DNA from 3 places in the Modestobacter sp. SSW1-42 genome. Region 3 is predicted to be linked to each of the others. Evidence: riboswitches for the same ligand, from Rfam matches in the RefSeq annotation. Region 3 holds a riboswitch; each other region holds the start of a gene.
What was found. Region 3 has a riboswitch for cyclic di-AMP ahead of ACGBYP_RS21155 (C40 family peptidase). Riboswitches for the same ligand answer to the same signal wherever they lie in the genome.
Positions count from the first base shown of each region.

Region 1 (4,975 bases), on a different contig from region 3:
GTGTGGAGGACCCGGAGGTCTTCCGGGCCACCCACGCGCTGATCGTCGAGCTGGTCGAGAACGGCTCGGTCGACGCGCTGCGGATCGACCACCCCGACGGTCTGGCCGACCCGAAGGGCTACCTGGACCGGCTGGCCGAGGCCACCGGTGACCGGTGGACCGTCGTGGAGAAGATCCTCGAGCCGGGCGAGGAGATGCCCGGCTCCTGGAAGACCGCCGGGACGACGGGCTACGACGCCCTGTCCGAGGTCGACGAGGTGCTCGTCGACCCGGCCGGCGAGGCGGCGTTCACCGCGCTGGACACCGAGCTGGCCGGCGGGCCCGTCGACTACGCCCAGCTGGTGCACGACTGCAAGCGCGAGGTCACCGACGGCATGCTCGGCTCGGAGGTGGCCCGGCTGCAGCGCATCGTCGGCGACCTGCCGGGCGTGCCGGCCGACCAGGTGACCGAGGGCCTGGCCGAGCTGCTGGCGAGCTTCCCGGTCTACCGCAGCTACCTGCCCGACGGCCGCGCCCACCTCGACGAGACGGTGGCCGCGGTCAAGGAGCGGCGACCGGAGCTGGCCGCCGCCGTCGACGCCCTGCACCCCCTGCTGGGCAGCGCCGGCACCGAGCTGGCCACCCGGTTCGAGCAGACCTCGGGCCCGGTCATGGCCAAGGGCGTCGAGGACAGCGCCTACTACCGGTGGGCGCGGTTCGTCGCGCTCAACGAGGTCGGCGGCGACCCGGCGCAGTTCGGGACGACGGTCGCTGCGTTCCACGAGGCGCAGCAGCGCCGCGCGGAGCGCCGTCCGGCGTCCATGACGACGCTGTCGACGCACGACACGAAGCGCAGCGAGGACGTCCGCAGCCGGCTGGCGGTGCTGGCCGAGCTCCCGGACGAGTGGGCCGCGCTGGTCCGGGGCCTCATCGCCCGGCACCCGCTGGCCGACGCCTCCCTCGCGCACCTGGTGTGGCAGAACCTGGTGGGCGCGTGGCCGCTGTCCCGCGAGCGGGCGCACGCCTACGTGGAGAAGGCCGCCCGCGAGGCCGGCACCTCCACCACCTGGACCAACCCGGTGCAGGAGTTCGAGGACCAGCTGCACGCCCTGGTCGACGCCGCCTTCGACGACGCCACCACGAACGCCGAGATCACCGCGTTCGTGCAGCGGATCGCCCCGCTGGGGTACAGCAACTCGCTCGCGCAGAAGCTCCTGCAGCTGACCATCGCCGGGGTGCCCGACGTCTACCAGGGCACCGAGCTGTGGGACTTCTCGCTGGTCGACCCGGACAACCGCCGTCCGGTCGACTACGACCTGCGGCGCGACCTGCTCGCGCGGCTCGACGGCGGGTGGGTGCCGGAGGTCGACGAGACCGGTGCCGCGAAGCTGCTGGTGGTCTCCCGCGCGTTGCGGCACCGCCGCGACCACCCGGAGGCCTTCGCCGGGTACACCCCGCTGACGGCCACCGGCGCGGCCGCCGACCACGTGGTCGCGTTCGACCGCGGTGACGTCGTGACCGTGGCCACCCGGCTGCCGGCCCGGCTGGCGACCACCGGCTGGGGCGACACGACGCTCGCGCTGTCCACCGGGGCGTGGCGGGACCTGCTCACCGGCACCCGGGTCGTCTCCGACGCCTCGGGCATCCCGCTCGGCGAGCTGCTCTCCGCGCTGCCGGTGGCGCTGCTCGTCCGCGACTGACGCGAGGTCCCGCGGCCTCCCGGCCACAGGGCATCACCGGCCCCCTCGACGACACGTCGAGGGGGCCGGTGCGCGTCGGGGGCACCCACCCGTTCGCGGCACCACCGGTCGTGCGCGCTGACGCGGACACCCGCAACAGATGGTGCCCGGGCCCTTGGCGGAGCCCGGTCCCCGCCACATGTCGAGGAGTCGATTTGTCGACCGTCTGTAACGGAACGGTCTCGGAGCGCACGCGATACTGCGCATGTCGCCACATTCTCGGCGCGACGCGCCGTCGATCTGCGACACGCCGCTCGCCAGTTGGCAGTTGTCCACCTACCGTCGTCCTCGCGTTCGGGCCTTCCTGGCCGAGCGCGGCACCGGACCGCTCAGCCCCGTCCGCCGGTGACCTCAACCAGACCCTTCCGGACGGGGGCGGGGGACCCACATCCGACGCGCCGCCCACCCAGCGCCGCGCGTCTACGGGGTGAAGCCGCAGATCTGCGGCCGGGCACCGATCGCCCGAACCCGACAGCTCACCTCGCAGGCGGTGATCGGAGGAACACGCATGTCCAAGCACTCTCAGTCCCGTCCGGCCCTCGTCCGTCGTGCCCTGCGCGGCGGCGTGGTCACCGTCGGGGCCGCCGCTCTCGGTCTCGGTGCCTCGGTCGGCATCGGCACCGCGACGGCATCCGCCGCCGAGCACGACTGGAGCGGCGTCGCCCAGTGCGAGTCGGGCGGCAACTGGAGCATCAACAGCGGCAACGGCTACTACGGCGGCCTGCAGTTCTCCCAGAGCACCTGGGCCGGCTACGGCGGCACTGCCTACGCGCCGCGCGCCGACCAGGCCTCCGCCGCCGAGCAGATCGCCGTGGCCGAGAAGGTCCTCGTCGGCCAGGGCGTCGGCGCATGGCCGACCTGCGGCAAGCGCCTGACCGGCGGCACCACCGCCGTGGCCGAGCAGAAGGCCGCCCCCGCCCCCAAGGCCGAGGCGCCCAAGGCCGCCCCGAAGGCCCAGGCCGCCCCCAAGGCGCAGGCTGCCCCCAAGGCCCAGGCCGCGACCCCGAAGGCCGCCCCCAAGGCGTCCGCGGAGCGCAAGAACGCCGCCGCCACCCGTTCCACCCGCCAGGCGCCGGCCGCTGGCAACTACACGGTCAAGCCGGGCGACACCCTCGGCAAGATCGCGGCCGCCAACGGCACCTCCTGGCAGTCGCTGTACGCGAAGAACCGCGGCATCGTCAGCAACCCGAACATGATCCACGTCGGTCAGCTGCTCGCCGTCTGACCCACCTGCCGGGCCTGCCCCGGACCCGCACGGCACGAACGGCCGGGCACCCCAGCGTGGGGGTGCCCGGCCGTTCGCCGTCCCGGGCACCCGGTGACGAGGGCGACGGTTCGACCGCGTGTGGGCGGGCATGATCCAGCCGCTCTCCCACTCCCCCGCACCACCGCTCCGGAGGTCCTCCATGCCCCAGCCCGTCGAGTTCTCCGTCTGGGCCCCGCTGCCCCAGCGGGTGCGCCTCCAGCTCGACGGGCAGGTGCACGACATGGAGCGGGACGACGCCGGCTGGTGGCGGGTGACCGCGCCGGCCGAGCCCGAGTCCGACTACGGCTTCCTGCTCGACGACACCGAGCCGGCGCGCCCCGACCCCCGGTCCCGCCGCCAGCCCGACGGCGTCCACGGCCTGTCCCGCCGGTACGACCCGTCGTCCTACAGCTGGGGCGACCGCGCCTGGACCGGCCGCCCGCTCGCCGGCGGCGTCGTCTACGAGCTGCACGTGGGCACCTTCACCCGCGAGGGGACGTTCGACGCCGCCGTCCGCAACCTCGACCACCTGGTCGACCTGGGTGTCGACTTCGTCGAGCTGCTGCCGGTCAACGGCTTCAACGGCACCCACAACTGGGGCTACGACGGGGTCGCCTGGTACGCGGTGCAGGAGAGCTACGGCGGCCCGGCGGGCTACCAGCGACTGGTCGACGCCTGCCACCAGCGCGGCATCGGCGTCATCCAGGACGTCGTCTACAACCACCTCGGGCCCTCGGGCAACTACCTGCCGGAGTTCTTCCCCATCTTCGCCGCGGGTGCGAACAGCTGGGGCAACGCGATCAACCTGGACGGCCCCGACTCCGACGAGGTCCGCCGCTACATCATCGACAACGCGCTGATGTGGCTGCGCGACATGCACGTCGACGGGCTGCGGCTCGACGCCGTCCACGCGCTGGTCGACGAGCGGGCCACCCACGTGCTCGAGGAGATGGCCCAGGAGGTCGAGAAGCTCTCCGTCGCCGAGGGCCGCCCGCTGACGCTGATCGCCGAGAGCGACCTCAACGACCCCTCGCTCGTCACGCCCCGCGTGGCCGGCGGCAAGGGCCTGGACGCGCAGTGGAGCGACGACTTCCACCACTCGCTGCACACCCAGCTGACCGGCGAGGCGCAGGGCTACTACGCCGACTTCGCCGCCGGCGGCCTCGGCGGGCTGGCGAAGGTGCTCACCGGCGCCTTCTTCCACGCCGGCGACTGGTCCAGCTTCCGCCGGCGGCACCACGGCCGCCCGGTCGACACGAACGCGCTGCCGGGCTGGAAGTTCCTGGGCTACCTGCAGGACCACGACCAGATCGGCAACCGCGCGGTCGGTGACCGGATCTCGGCCTCCCTCTCCCCCGGCCTGCTCGGTGTCGGCGCGACGCTGGTGCTCACCAGCCCGTTCACCCCGATGCTGTTCATGGGCGAGGAGTGGGGCGCCTCGACGCCGTGGCAGTTCTTCACCAGCCACCCCGAGCCCGAGCTGGGCAAGGCCACCGCGGAGGGCCGGATCGGCGAGTTCGCCGAGCACGGCTGGGACGCCGACGTCGTGCCCGACCCGCAGGACCCGGAGACCTTCACCCGGTCCAAGCTGGACTGGTCCGAGCTCACCGAGGAGCCGCACGCGCACGTGCTCGCCGTGCACAAGGCGCTGATCGCGCTGCGCCGGGCGCACCCCGACCTGGTCGACCCCGACCTCACCGCCGTCGCGGTCAGCTGGGACGACGCCGACCGCTGGCTGGTCGTCCGCCGCGGCTCGCTGCGGGTGGTGGCCAACCTGTCCGACTCCCCGCGCGAGATCGACCTGGACGTCGACGCCGACGAGGTGCTGTTCGCCAGCGGCGAGATGCCCACCCTCGACGGCGGCGTGGTGACCCTCCCGGCGGAGAGCGCCGCGGTGCTGTCCACCCGCCGCTGACCCGTGCAGCGGCTGCTGCCCGACCCCGGCCCGCTCGGCACCGAGGCCGAGCTGGCCGGGGCGTACCGGCTCGTGGCGGGCCGGCACCTGCGGGTG
Region 1 is NZ_JBISCA010000003.1:816,484-821,458, forward strand. Features, by position in the region: gene treY (malto-oligosyltrehalose synthase) at 1-1,679, shown strand, start outside; cyclic di-AMP (ydaO/yuaA leader) riboswitch at 2,062-2,223, shown strand; gene ACGBYP_RS14220 (transglycosylase family protein) at 2,227-2,943, shown strand; gene treZ (malto-oligosyltrehalose trehalohydrolase) at 3,125-4,879, shown strand; gene ACGBYP_RS14230 (dihydrofolate reductase family protein) at 4,883-4,975, shown strand, end outside.
Region 1: another riboswitch for cyclic di-AMP. It lies ahead of ACGBYP_RS14220 (transglycosylase family protein); the one in region 3 lies ahead of ACGBYP_RS21155 (C40 family peptidase).

Region 2 (4,975 bases), on a different contig from region 3:
ACGTAGACCACGAAGACCGCGCCGTGCACCGGGCCGGCCAGCTGGACGCCCACCTCGGAGGTCCGGAGCACCCACTTGACGAACATCCCGGCCAGCAGGAGCACCCAGGTCACGGCCTCGGCGACCGCGACGACGCGGAAGGCGCGGGCGACGGTGCGCGGATCGGTCAGTACGGCGGGCACGGAGCTCCTCGGGTCGTGCGGTCGGTGGCGCTCATCCTGCCCGGGCTCCCTGTGTGCCCGGACCGGCCCACCCCGGACGCACCGGTGCCCCGGACGCCGTGTGGCGGCCGGGGCACCGGGGTCGTGCGATCTGCGTCAGCCGACGCGGCGCATGGCGGTGATGGCGCCCACCGCGTCGATGGGGGCGACCTTCACCACGTCACCGCTCGTCGGGGCGTGCACCATCTGCCCGTTCCCGATGTAGATGCCGATGTGGTAGACGGGGCTGCCGAAGGCGATCAGGTCGCCGGGCTGCAGGTCGCCGCGGGAGACCGCGCGGCCGACCGTCGCCTGCTGGCTGCTGCTGCGCGGGAGGCTGACCCCGGCGGCGGCGTAGGCGTACTTCACCAGGCCGGAGCAGTCGAAGGAGCCGGGACCGTTCCCGCCCCACACGTAGGGCTTGCCGCGCTGGGCCATCGCGGTGGCGACGGCAGCCTGGCCGGAACCACTGCCGCCGCCGGCGGGCGCCGCAGCCGCGACCGGGGCGGGCGCCGCGGCAGGGGCGGAGGCAGCGGCCGGCACCGGGGCCGGGGCCGGCTCGGTGGCGGACCGGGTGGCACGGGAGGCAGCCGGGGTCCGGCGCTCGGCCGGTGCGCTCGAGGCGCTGGAGCTGGCTGCGGCGGCCTGCTCGGCGGCAGCGGCCTCGGCGGCGGCCTGCTGCGCGCGGGCGGCCGCGGCGGCTGCTGCGGCCTGCTCCTCGGCGAGCCGGCGGGCCCGCTCCTGCTCCTCGGCGGTCAGCCGCTCGAAGTCGGCCTGGTAGGCGGCGATCTGCGCCTCGAGGTCGGCCTGCTGGCGGGCGACCTGCTCGACCTGCGCCTGGGCGGCGGCGGCGGCCTGGTCGGCGGTGGCCTTGGCCTGGGCGGCCGTCTGGGTCGCCTGCTCGGCTGCCCCCAGGACCTCGTTGTTGTGGTCGGCGATGGTGTCCAGCGTGCCGACGCGGTCGATCATCTCGTCGGCGGAGGTGCTGGTCAGCATGGCCTGCAGGGTGTCCAGCCGGTCACCGGTGTAGGCGCTGCGGGCCACCTCGGTGACCTTCTCGCGCGCGGTGCCCACGGCTGCGTCGGCGTCGACGACGGCGGCGGCTGCCTGTGCGGCGGCCTGCTGCTGCGCCGTCAGTGCGTCGGTGGCGGCGTGGAACTGCTCGGTGACGACCTCGAGGTCGTTGCCACGGGCGGCGATGAGGGCCGCGGCCTCCTGCGAGTTCGCCGGCGTTTCGGGAGCGGCCGACGCGGGAAGGGAGGTGAGGGAGACGACGCCGGCGGCGGCCAGCGAGATCAGGACGGCGGTCGTGGACCGACGGCGCGCAGAGTTGAGCGAACTCGCCATGTGAGGCGGGTGTTTCCTTTCTTCCACTCGCCGCCTACCGAGTTAGCTGACGGGTTCGGGCGGGAAGACGCCCGGCACCACGCGGCCCGTACGGGTCGCGAGGAGCTTCACCCCAGTGCTGCGGTGGGTCCCCGGTCCACTGGCCCGCCGTGCTGCACGGGCCGCTGTGGTTCGGCGGCGGTCCAGGCGGTCGCTCCCCGGGAGGGGGCTGAGGTGCCCGTCCGGACCGTCGCCCACCGTAAGCGTGTGACCGGGAGATGACAAACGGTCGGGCGCAATTTGTGCAGAAACTCCTGGCGTGTGCCAGGACACGCTCACCAAGCGTGACAGGCTCGCCGGATGCGCGGCCTGGGACGGCGGGAGTTCTGTCTCGTGCTGCTCCGCCGGATGGCAGATCTGCGGCCTGACCTGGTCATCGACGCCCTGCCGCGGCTGTCCGCGGACCGTGCCGAGGCCCGCGAGGCGCACCGCCGCTGGCAGTCGCTGCAGCACTCGGCGAACGGGCCGCACGGCGTGTCGCGGTACGCCGCCGTCCTCGGTCCGCCCGAGGAGTGTGAGGAGCGCCGCTCCGGCGACGCGGTCCTCGACGTCCGCCGGTGGCCGCTGCCGCTGTGGCCGCACCTGCGCTGGGAGGTGGTCACCGTCCGCGGCGGCCCGGTCCTGGACGGGCAACTGGTGCGCGCACCCGGCTCCCCGGTGCCGCCCGCGGCGCCCGGGGACCTGCGGGTGTGGGCGCACGTGGTCGGTGACGTGGCCGGACTGCCCGGCGCGCAGGTCGTCGACCCCCGCGTGCCCACCCGCTGGGAGGTGCACCTGCCCGGAGCGCGGGCGCAGTTCGTCTGGGGGCTGCTGCAGCAGGTGCAGCCCGGACCGCCATGATCGGGGACGTGCCGAGCCTCTCCCCCGCCGCCTGGGACGACCCGGTCGTGCAGCAGCTGACCACCGCCCAGCAGGACGAGCGGCGGGCCCGCTACGACGGCAAGGGCGAGCCCGGCGTCCCGCCCTCGGCCGACGACGTCGCCGTCGTCCTCGTCGCCCGCGACGACGACGGGACGCCGCTGGGCTGCGGGGCGCTGCGGGCGCTGGAGCCCGGCGCCGCCGAGGTCAAGCGGATGTACGTCGTCCCGGCGGCCCGGGGGCGCGGGGTGTCCCGGCTGGTCCTGGCCGGGCTGGAGGCCGAGGCGCTGGCCCGCGGCTGGACCACGCTGCGCCTGGAGACCGGGCCCCGGCAGCCGGAGGCCATCGGGCTGTACACGGCGGCCGGCTACACCCCGGTCGGCGCCTTCGGCCACTACCTCGGCGAGGACGCCGCGGGATCGCTCTTCTTCGCCCGGTCGCTGACCTGACCGACCCCGCCCGGGCGCGACCGGGCCGGACCTGGTCACATGGGCGCGTGCAGGTGGCGAGAGAGGCACGCGGCCTGCTGGCCACCATGCGCGACCGGCTGCGCGGCCGCGACACCGCGCTGATCGCCGCCGGGCTCACCTTCTACGCCGGGATCGCCGTCGTCCCGGCGCTGGTGCTGTCCCTGGGCCTGACCAGCTGGGTGGCCGGTGCCGACCAGGTGCGCACCCTCACCGGGCGGCTGGCGTCGGTGCTGCCGGCCGAGCTGGGCGCCCCCGCCGCGGTCGCCCGGCTGGCCGAGGCGGGCACCGGGCTCAGCGTGGTCGGGGCGCTGCTGACCCTGCTGCCGATCTCGCTCTACGGCGAGGGGGTGCGCCGGGCGCTGCTCCGCTTCAGCCCGGCGCACGACCGGTTCACCGCCTGGCGCGGCCGGCTGGCGTCGCTGCCGCTGCTGGTGCTGGCGCCGCTGCTGCTCTACCCGTTGCTGCTGGTGGGGCGGCTGCTGGCCCGGTTGGCCGAGACCCCCGGCTTCGCGGCCGGGCTGGGTGGCTTCGCGGCCGGCTACTACTCCGTGCTGTTCGCCCTCACCCTGCCGCTGATCTGGGTGTTCCGGGTCGTCGCGGCCGGCCGGCTGCGGTGGCGGGCGGTGGTGGTCGGCGCGCTGTTCACCGCGGGCTCGCTCTCAGGGTTCCTGCAGGGGTTCGTGCTGTTCCTGGCCCTGCCGCTGGACCTCGGCGCCCCCTTCGGCGGGCTCACCGTCGTCGGCGGGGTGGTCGCCGTCGGCTTCTGGCTGTTCATGCTGCAGTTCGTGCTGATCGCCGGGTGGCTGTTCACCGAGGCGGTCGACGAGCGGCTGCGCCGGGGGGCGCCCGCGCTCAGTCGCTGACCGGGTGCTCCTCGATCAGCCGGTCGCGCTGCTCGGCGACGTCGTAGGTGGGCTCGGGCAGCCGCGGGTCGAGCTCGGTGAGCGTCTCCAGCAGCAGCCGGCCCACCGCCCAGTTGCGGTACCACTTGCGGTCGGCCGGGACGACGTACCAGGGCGCGGTGTCGGTGCCGGTGCGCTCCAGCGCCGTCTCGTACGCGCGCTGGTAGTCCGGCCACAGGGCGCGGTCGTCGAGGTCGGAGGGGTCGAACTTCCAGCGCTTGGCCGAGTCGTCGAGCCGGGCGAGCAGCCGCTGCTTCTGCTCCCACGCCGAGATGTGCAGCAGCACCTTCACCAGGGTCACGCCGTCGTCGGCCAGCTGCTGCTCGAACCGCACGATCTCGCGGTACCGGCGCTCGATGACCGGCATCGGCGCCAGCTCCCGCACCCGGCCGGCCAGCACGTCCTCGTAGTGCGAGCGGTCGAACACGCCGAGCTTGCCGGGCCCGGGGACGGCGCGCCGCACCCGCCACAGGAACCCGTGCCGCAGCTCCTCGGGAGTCGGCCGGCCGAAGCCGGTGACCGACACGCCCTGCGGCTGCACGGCGCCGACGACGTGCCGGACGACACCGCCCTTGCCGCTGGTGTCCATGCCCTGGAGCACGAGCAGCACCCGCCGCCGCCCGCCGGTGACCCCCTCGGCGTAGAGCCGCTCCTGCAGCTCGGCCAGCCGGCGGCCCTCGGCCGCGGCCACCTCGCGGGTGTGCTCCTTGTCCCCGGGGACCAGCGGGGTCGAGCGCGGGTCGACCCCGCGCAGCCGGACCGGGGCAGCGGGGGCACGCAGCGTCTCGCGCAGGGAGGGGGCCATGCACGGAGCCTAGGGACGCCGCTCCGGCGGAGCGTGCACGGACGGGAGCAGGGCGGCGGCGACCAGGTTGAGCACCACCACGCCGCCGAGCAGGCCTGCCCAGCCCGGAGCGCCCTGCAGGCCGAGCAGCACCGCGGCGCCGCCGAGCACGAGCAGCTGCACGGCCAGCCGGCGGCCCGTCGACGTCCGGCCGGCCCGGGGTGCGGCGAACCGGGCCCACAGCACCGCCGCCACCACGGGCAGCGCGACCGCCGGCGCGACACCGGGGAGACCTCCACCGCCCAGCCGGTGCCCGGCCCGCGCGAGCACCGCGAGGGCGACCAGCTCCAGGACGAACGCCAGCGCGGCGTCGGC
Region 2 is NZ_JBISCA010000002.1:836,865-841,839, forward strand. Features, by position in the region: gene ACGBYP_RS09375 (DUF3817 domain-containing protein) at 1-182, opposite strand, end outside; gene ACGBYP_RS09380 (C40 family peptidase) at 318-1,547, opposite strand; cyclic di-AMP (ydaO/yuaA leader) riboswitch at 1,564-1,734, opposite strand; gene ACGBYP_RS09385 (hypothetical protein) at 1,887-2,426, shown strand; gene ACGBYP_RS09390 (GNAT family N-acetyltransferase) at 2,435-2,893, shown strand; gene ACGBYP_RS09395 (YhjD/YihY/BrkB family envelope integrity protein) at 2,941-3,777, shown strand; gene ACGBYP_RS09400 (PPK2 family polyphosphate kinase) at 3,767-4,621, opposite strand; gene ACGBYP_RS09405 (YrdB family protein) at 4,631-4,975, opposite strand, start outside.
Region 2: another riboswitch for cyclic di-AMP. It lies ahead of ACGBYP_RS09380 (C40 family peptidase); the one in region 3 lies ahead of ACGBYP_RS21155 (C40 family peptidase).

Region 3 (4,975 bases):
CCTGCTCATCGGCCGCCGCCTTGGCAGCCGAAGCCTGCTCGGCGGCCTGGGCTCGATCGGCGACCGCCGCCCGTGCCCGGGTGTCGGCGTCGACGTGGGCGGTCTCGGCGATCCGCAGGCTCTCCAGCGTGGCGGTGCGCTGATCGGCCAGCAGACGCAGCGTGGCGGCTCCCTCCAGCAGCTGGTCCGGCCCGGTGGCGCTGAGCAGCGCGGCGATGCCGCTGAGGTCCCCGCTGGACATGTACCGCTCCCGCCCCACGGTGGCCACGTCGGCCCGGGCCAGGGTCACCGCCTGCTGCGCGGCCCGCAGCTCGGCCGCGGTCACCACCGCCTGCTCTTCAGCGGCCTCCAGCTCTCCCTGGGCGATGCGGTCGGCCTCGCTGACCGCCTCGGCCTGGACCATCACCCGCTCGAGGTCGCTCTCCGCGCCGGACAGCAGCCCGGCCAGGCGGCCCACCTCGGCGGCGGCCTGCTCCTGACTGGACTGAGCTGCGCTCAGGTCCGCGTCGCTGGGGTTGCTCGGTGCGGCCTGAGCCGAGGCGGCCAGGGGACCGAAGGAGACCGCGGCCACGGCCAGAACGAGCCCCACCGTCCACAGCCTGACCGGCCGCTGCAGGGCGCGGCCGCGACCGGGGCGCACTCCTGCCGGTGAGACGACGCTCCGCTCGGACCGCTGTTGCGGCCGGTCAGCAGCCCTCTGGCGAGGGAGGTTGCTGAACCCACCGCGGCGAAGGTGTCCGGTGCACATCGGCTGTCGTCCTCACATCCCATTGCTACTACTGGTCGTAGTTGCAACGGCAGTAAGGGTGTTCGTCTTGAGGGGGAGAGGCCGCTGTTCAGAGAAGGGCTCGCGGGAAGTGAGTGGATCAGGTGACCGCGCACAGCACGATGTTGAAGCCCAGCCACGTGGTCGCCGCGGGAAGAAGCAGCGCCCCGGTCGCCATCGCCAAGGTCCCCGGCCAGCGGAGAAGATGGCTCATGCGCCACGGGTCGGTGGTTTCCAGCCGGCTGATGCGCAGCTCGGTCAGGCGGGAGGCCATGGCCAGCCCGAAGGGGAGGACCGGCTGTCCGGTCATCCGGCGCAGCGCGACCTGAACGGCCTCGGGCCCGCACCGCCGCGCTGCGTGGGCATCGGCGGCGAGCTCCACCAGGTCCCGAATGGCGGCCGGCGCTGCGCGCAGCAGGGGGCACCAGGGGAGGGCGGCGGCCAGTGTCTCAGCGATCGTCACCAAAGCGTGGTGGTGGCCCCGTAGGTGTGCACGCTCATGCTCCAGCGTCGCTGCGACTGCCTCCGGTGGCAACTGCGCCCGCAGCCCATCCGAGGCGATGATCACCCCGGGACGACCGCTGATGGACATGGCCATCGCCCGGTGGTCAGCGACCCACAGCGGCTCACCGGCCGAGGAGCTCGAGGCCAGCAGTCGCAGCTGCTGTACATGCGGGGCGTGCCGCCGGACCGACCGCACGCGCTTCAGCACCGCTCTGCCCAGGCGCACCACGATGGTCGCGGCCATGATCAGGCTGATGCCGGCGACCGTCTGCTGCCAGGCAGGCACGGTGCCCGTGGTGACCGCGGTCCAGCAGCCCCCCACCAGTTGGATGAGCCCACTGGCCTCGTGCTGGTCCATCGGCAGGGCGAGCAGGCCGATCATGGCCAGGGTCGAGGCGACCAGCCCGACAGACAACAGCGACCAGCCCACCAGCAGGATCGTGGGATCCACCCGCCGCTCAGCCAGCCACAGCAGCGACCGGTGCCCGTAGAGACCCAGAGCGGTTCCGGCGGCCAGAACAGCGAGCATGCCGATCATGAGGTCGCTGCCCGCCGCTCGAGCGCCTCACGCAACACCAAGGACTCCTCATCGGAGGCCGTCTCGGCGAAGTGCAGCAGCACCGACCGGGGATCGTCTGAAGCGTCCAGGATCTCCCGCAGCGAGGCCGCCGCCGCACCCTGGCGCGTCACGGTCGGGCGGTAGCTGAACGCCCGACCCACCGGCTCCCGCTCCACCAAGCCCTTGCGCAGCAGGTTCCCCAGCACGGTCATCACGGTGGTGTAGGCCAGACTGCGTTGCGGCGGCATCTTCGCCAGCACCTCGCGCACGGTCAGCGGGGCGTCGGTGGACCACAAGACGTCCATCACGGCGGCCTCGAGCTTGCCCAAGTGAGGCATGGCCGCTCCTCACTTCTCCTGGGTCAACACGGTCCGGCAGCGCTGCGCGAGGCCACAGTGTGGCCTGCGGGTTCATCTGGATGAGTCGTCATCGTATGAGCTGCACCCGCTCAGCACCCCACGACCAGAAGCACCAGAGGCTTCGAGGACCACCTCATCTGCCCCACCAGCATCAACTATCCGACACGCATAGGACAGCGGGATGGTCCGGTGATCACCGCCCTATCTTCAGCGGCGCCGGGACGAGTTGTCGTCACCCACGAGGGGACCTCGGTCCGGCGCCGCCGAACCTCAGCCCACCGTTGAGGACCGGGGACCCACCGCAGTCCTGGGGTCAATCGTGCCCGCCCACGCCGGGTGGCACGACGGGCGACTTCCCGCCCGAACCCGTCAGCTAACTCGGTATGCGGCCACGGAAGACAGGAGGGCGCCCCCGTGGCGACCACGCACCCCTACCGGTTCCGCCGGGCTGCCGGAGCGCGCCCGGCCACCGCGCTCGCGCTCCTCACGGTGCTCACCGCCACAGGCGTGGCCCTGACCCCCGCCGGGGCCAGCGCCGCCCCGGGTGAGGCCGCGACCGGGGAGCAGGCGGCCCAGCTGGCCGCCGACAGCGGCCACCAGCTGGAGGTGCTCACCGAGGAGTACAACGACGCCCGGGAGACCCTCGCTCAGCAGCAGGCCGCCGCCGCTGACGCCGCCGCCGCACGGGCGGCCGCCGACGCGCAGCTGGCCGCCCTGCAGGACCAGATCGCCGCCGTCGCGCACACCGCGTTCACCGGGGACGGGTTGGGCCCGCTGCAGGCCTTCATGACCAGCGGGTCCGCCGATGAGTTCCTCGAGCGGGTCGCCACCCTCGACTCCGTCGCCGGCTACCACAACGACGTCTTGGCCCAGGTCGCCGAGTCACGCGCGTCCGCCGAGCGCGCCGGTGCCGCCGCCGCGCAGGCCACCGCCGCGGCAGAGCAGCAGCTGGCGGCCGTCCAAGGGCAGCAGGAGCAGCTGCAGACCGAGATCGCTGATTACAAGGCCCAGTACGCCGCCCTCACCGCCGCCGAGCAGGAGCAGGCCAACGCCGCCCACGGCGGGCCGGCTCTGCAAGCACCGGCCGCTGGCTCGGTGCAGGCCGGCAGCGACGCCGCCCAGGTCATCATCGACACCGCCATGGCCCAGGTCGGGGACCCCTACGTTTGGGCCGCCGGGGGGCCGGACGCCTTCGACTGCTCGGGGTTGACCCAGTACGCCTTCGCCGCGGCCGGGATCTCCCTGCCGCACTCCAGCAAGGCCCAGGCCGCCTTGGGGCGCCCGGTGTCCCGGGCCGAGCTGCAGCCCGGTGACCTCGTCTACTTTTTCAGCCCGGTCAGCCACATCGGCATCTACATCGGTGGCGGCAAAATGGTCCACGCCCGGACGTTCGGCGAGCCGGTCAACGTCGGCAGTGTGGATATGTCCGGTTATGCCGGGGCGCGCCGCATCCTGCCCTGACCAGCACCTCACCGACCTTATTACCGCCTTGCCGCAATGCCGCCATGCCGCCATGCCGCAATGTCGCAATGCCGCAAGTACTCGAGCAGCCCTTCGAGCAGGAGCCCAGTACTACCTGAGGTAGTAACCTGTGGGATGTGCTGGGACGAGTGGGGACGATGCGGGCAGCTCGACTGCTGGTGTTGCTGACCCTCGCGGCGGTCTTCGCCATGCACGGGCTGCAATGCATCAGCGCCGACCCCGGCGGCACCCACCCCGCCGACCACGGCGCCATGTCCTCCGCGGACTCCGCGGCCCTCGTGGCGTCAGGGGTGTCCATGGCGCCAGCGGTGTCCATGGCAACCAATGCCGCGGTCCCAGGCCACACCGCCGCGGTCGCGTCCGCCGGTCCAGCCCACGGCGCGCCGGCGGCGGCAGCCACCGGCGCGACAGGCTCGTCCAGTCCCGAATCAGGACATGGCTGGGCGCACGCCCTCGCGGTGTGCCTGGCGGTACTACTAGCCGGACTGGCCGGCCTGGCCGTGCTGGCGGCGGCACTCCTGCTCAAGAGAGCAACACCGATCGGCAGCCGGGAAGTCTTGCTGGCCCGCGCCCGATCCTGGTGGGCCGCGATCCAGCTCCCTAGACCACCCGACCTCGCCTCCCTCTGTCTCCTCCGGATTTAGGCCGAACCACCGACCCGGCCGCTCCCGCGACCACCGGGTCAGTCGTCCACCACCAGATCCCACCCACAGGAGAAGCAATGACCCGCACCACCCTTCGCCGCGCCCGCCTCACTGCTGGCCTCATCGCCGGCGTCGTCGTCCTCGCCGGCTGCTCCAATGGCTCCGATGACAGCACCGCAGCTGGTGGCAGCTCCGCCAGCTCCGCCGCAGGCAGTGCATCGGCGAGTGCGTCGGCTGAGTTCAACGACGCCGACGTGGCCTTCGTCCAGGGGATGCTCCCGCACCACGAGGGTGCCCTGGAGATGGCCCAGCTGGCCGAGGGCCGCGCGCAGGACCCCCGCGTCCTGGATCTGGCCAGCCGGATCGAAGCCGCCCAGGAGCCGGAGATCGAGACCATGACCGGCTGGCTGCAGGCATGGGGGCAGCCTGAGTCCGGCGGCATGGGCGGCATGGACCACGGCGCCATGGGCGGCATGGACATGGACATGTCCGGCCTGGAGGCCGCCTCCGGGACCGAGTTCGACCGGATGTTCCTGAAGATGATGAGCGAGCACCACCAGCAGGCGGTCGACATGGCCAAGACCGAGATCTCCGACGGCGAGAACGCCGACGCCATCGCCCTGGCCGAGGAGATCTCCACCTCCCAGGCCGCCGAGATCGA
Region 3 is NZ_JBISCA010000007.1:69,703-74,677, forward strand. Features, by position in the region: gene ACGBYP_RS21140 (peptidoglycan DD-metalloendopeptidase family protein) at 1-589, opposite strand, end outside; gene ACGBYP_RS21145 (M56 family metallopeptidase) at 867-1,808, opposite strand; gene ACGBYP_RS21150 (BlaI/MecI/CopY family transcriptional regulator) at 1,805-2,167, opposite strand; cyclic di-AMP (ydaO/yuaA leader) riboswitch at 2,440-2,591, shown strand; gene ACGBYP_RS21155 (C40 family peptidase) at 2,603-3,649, shown strand; gene ACGBYP_RS21160 (DUF305 domain-containing protein) at 4,392-4,975, shown strand, end outside.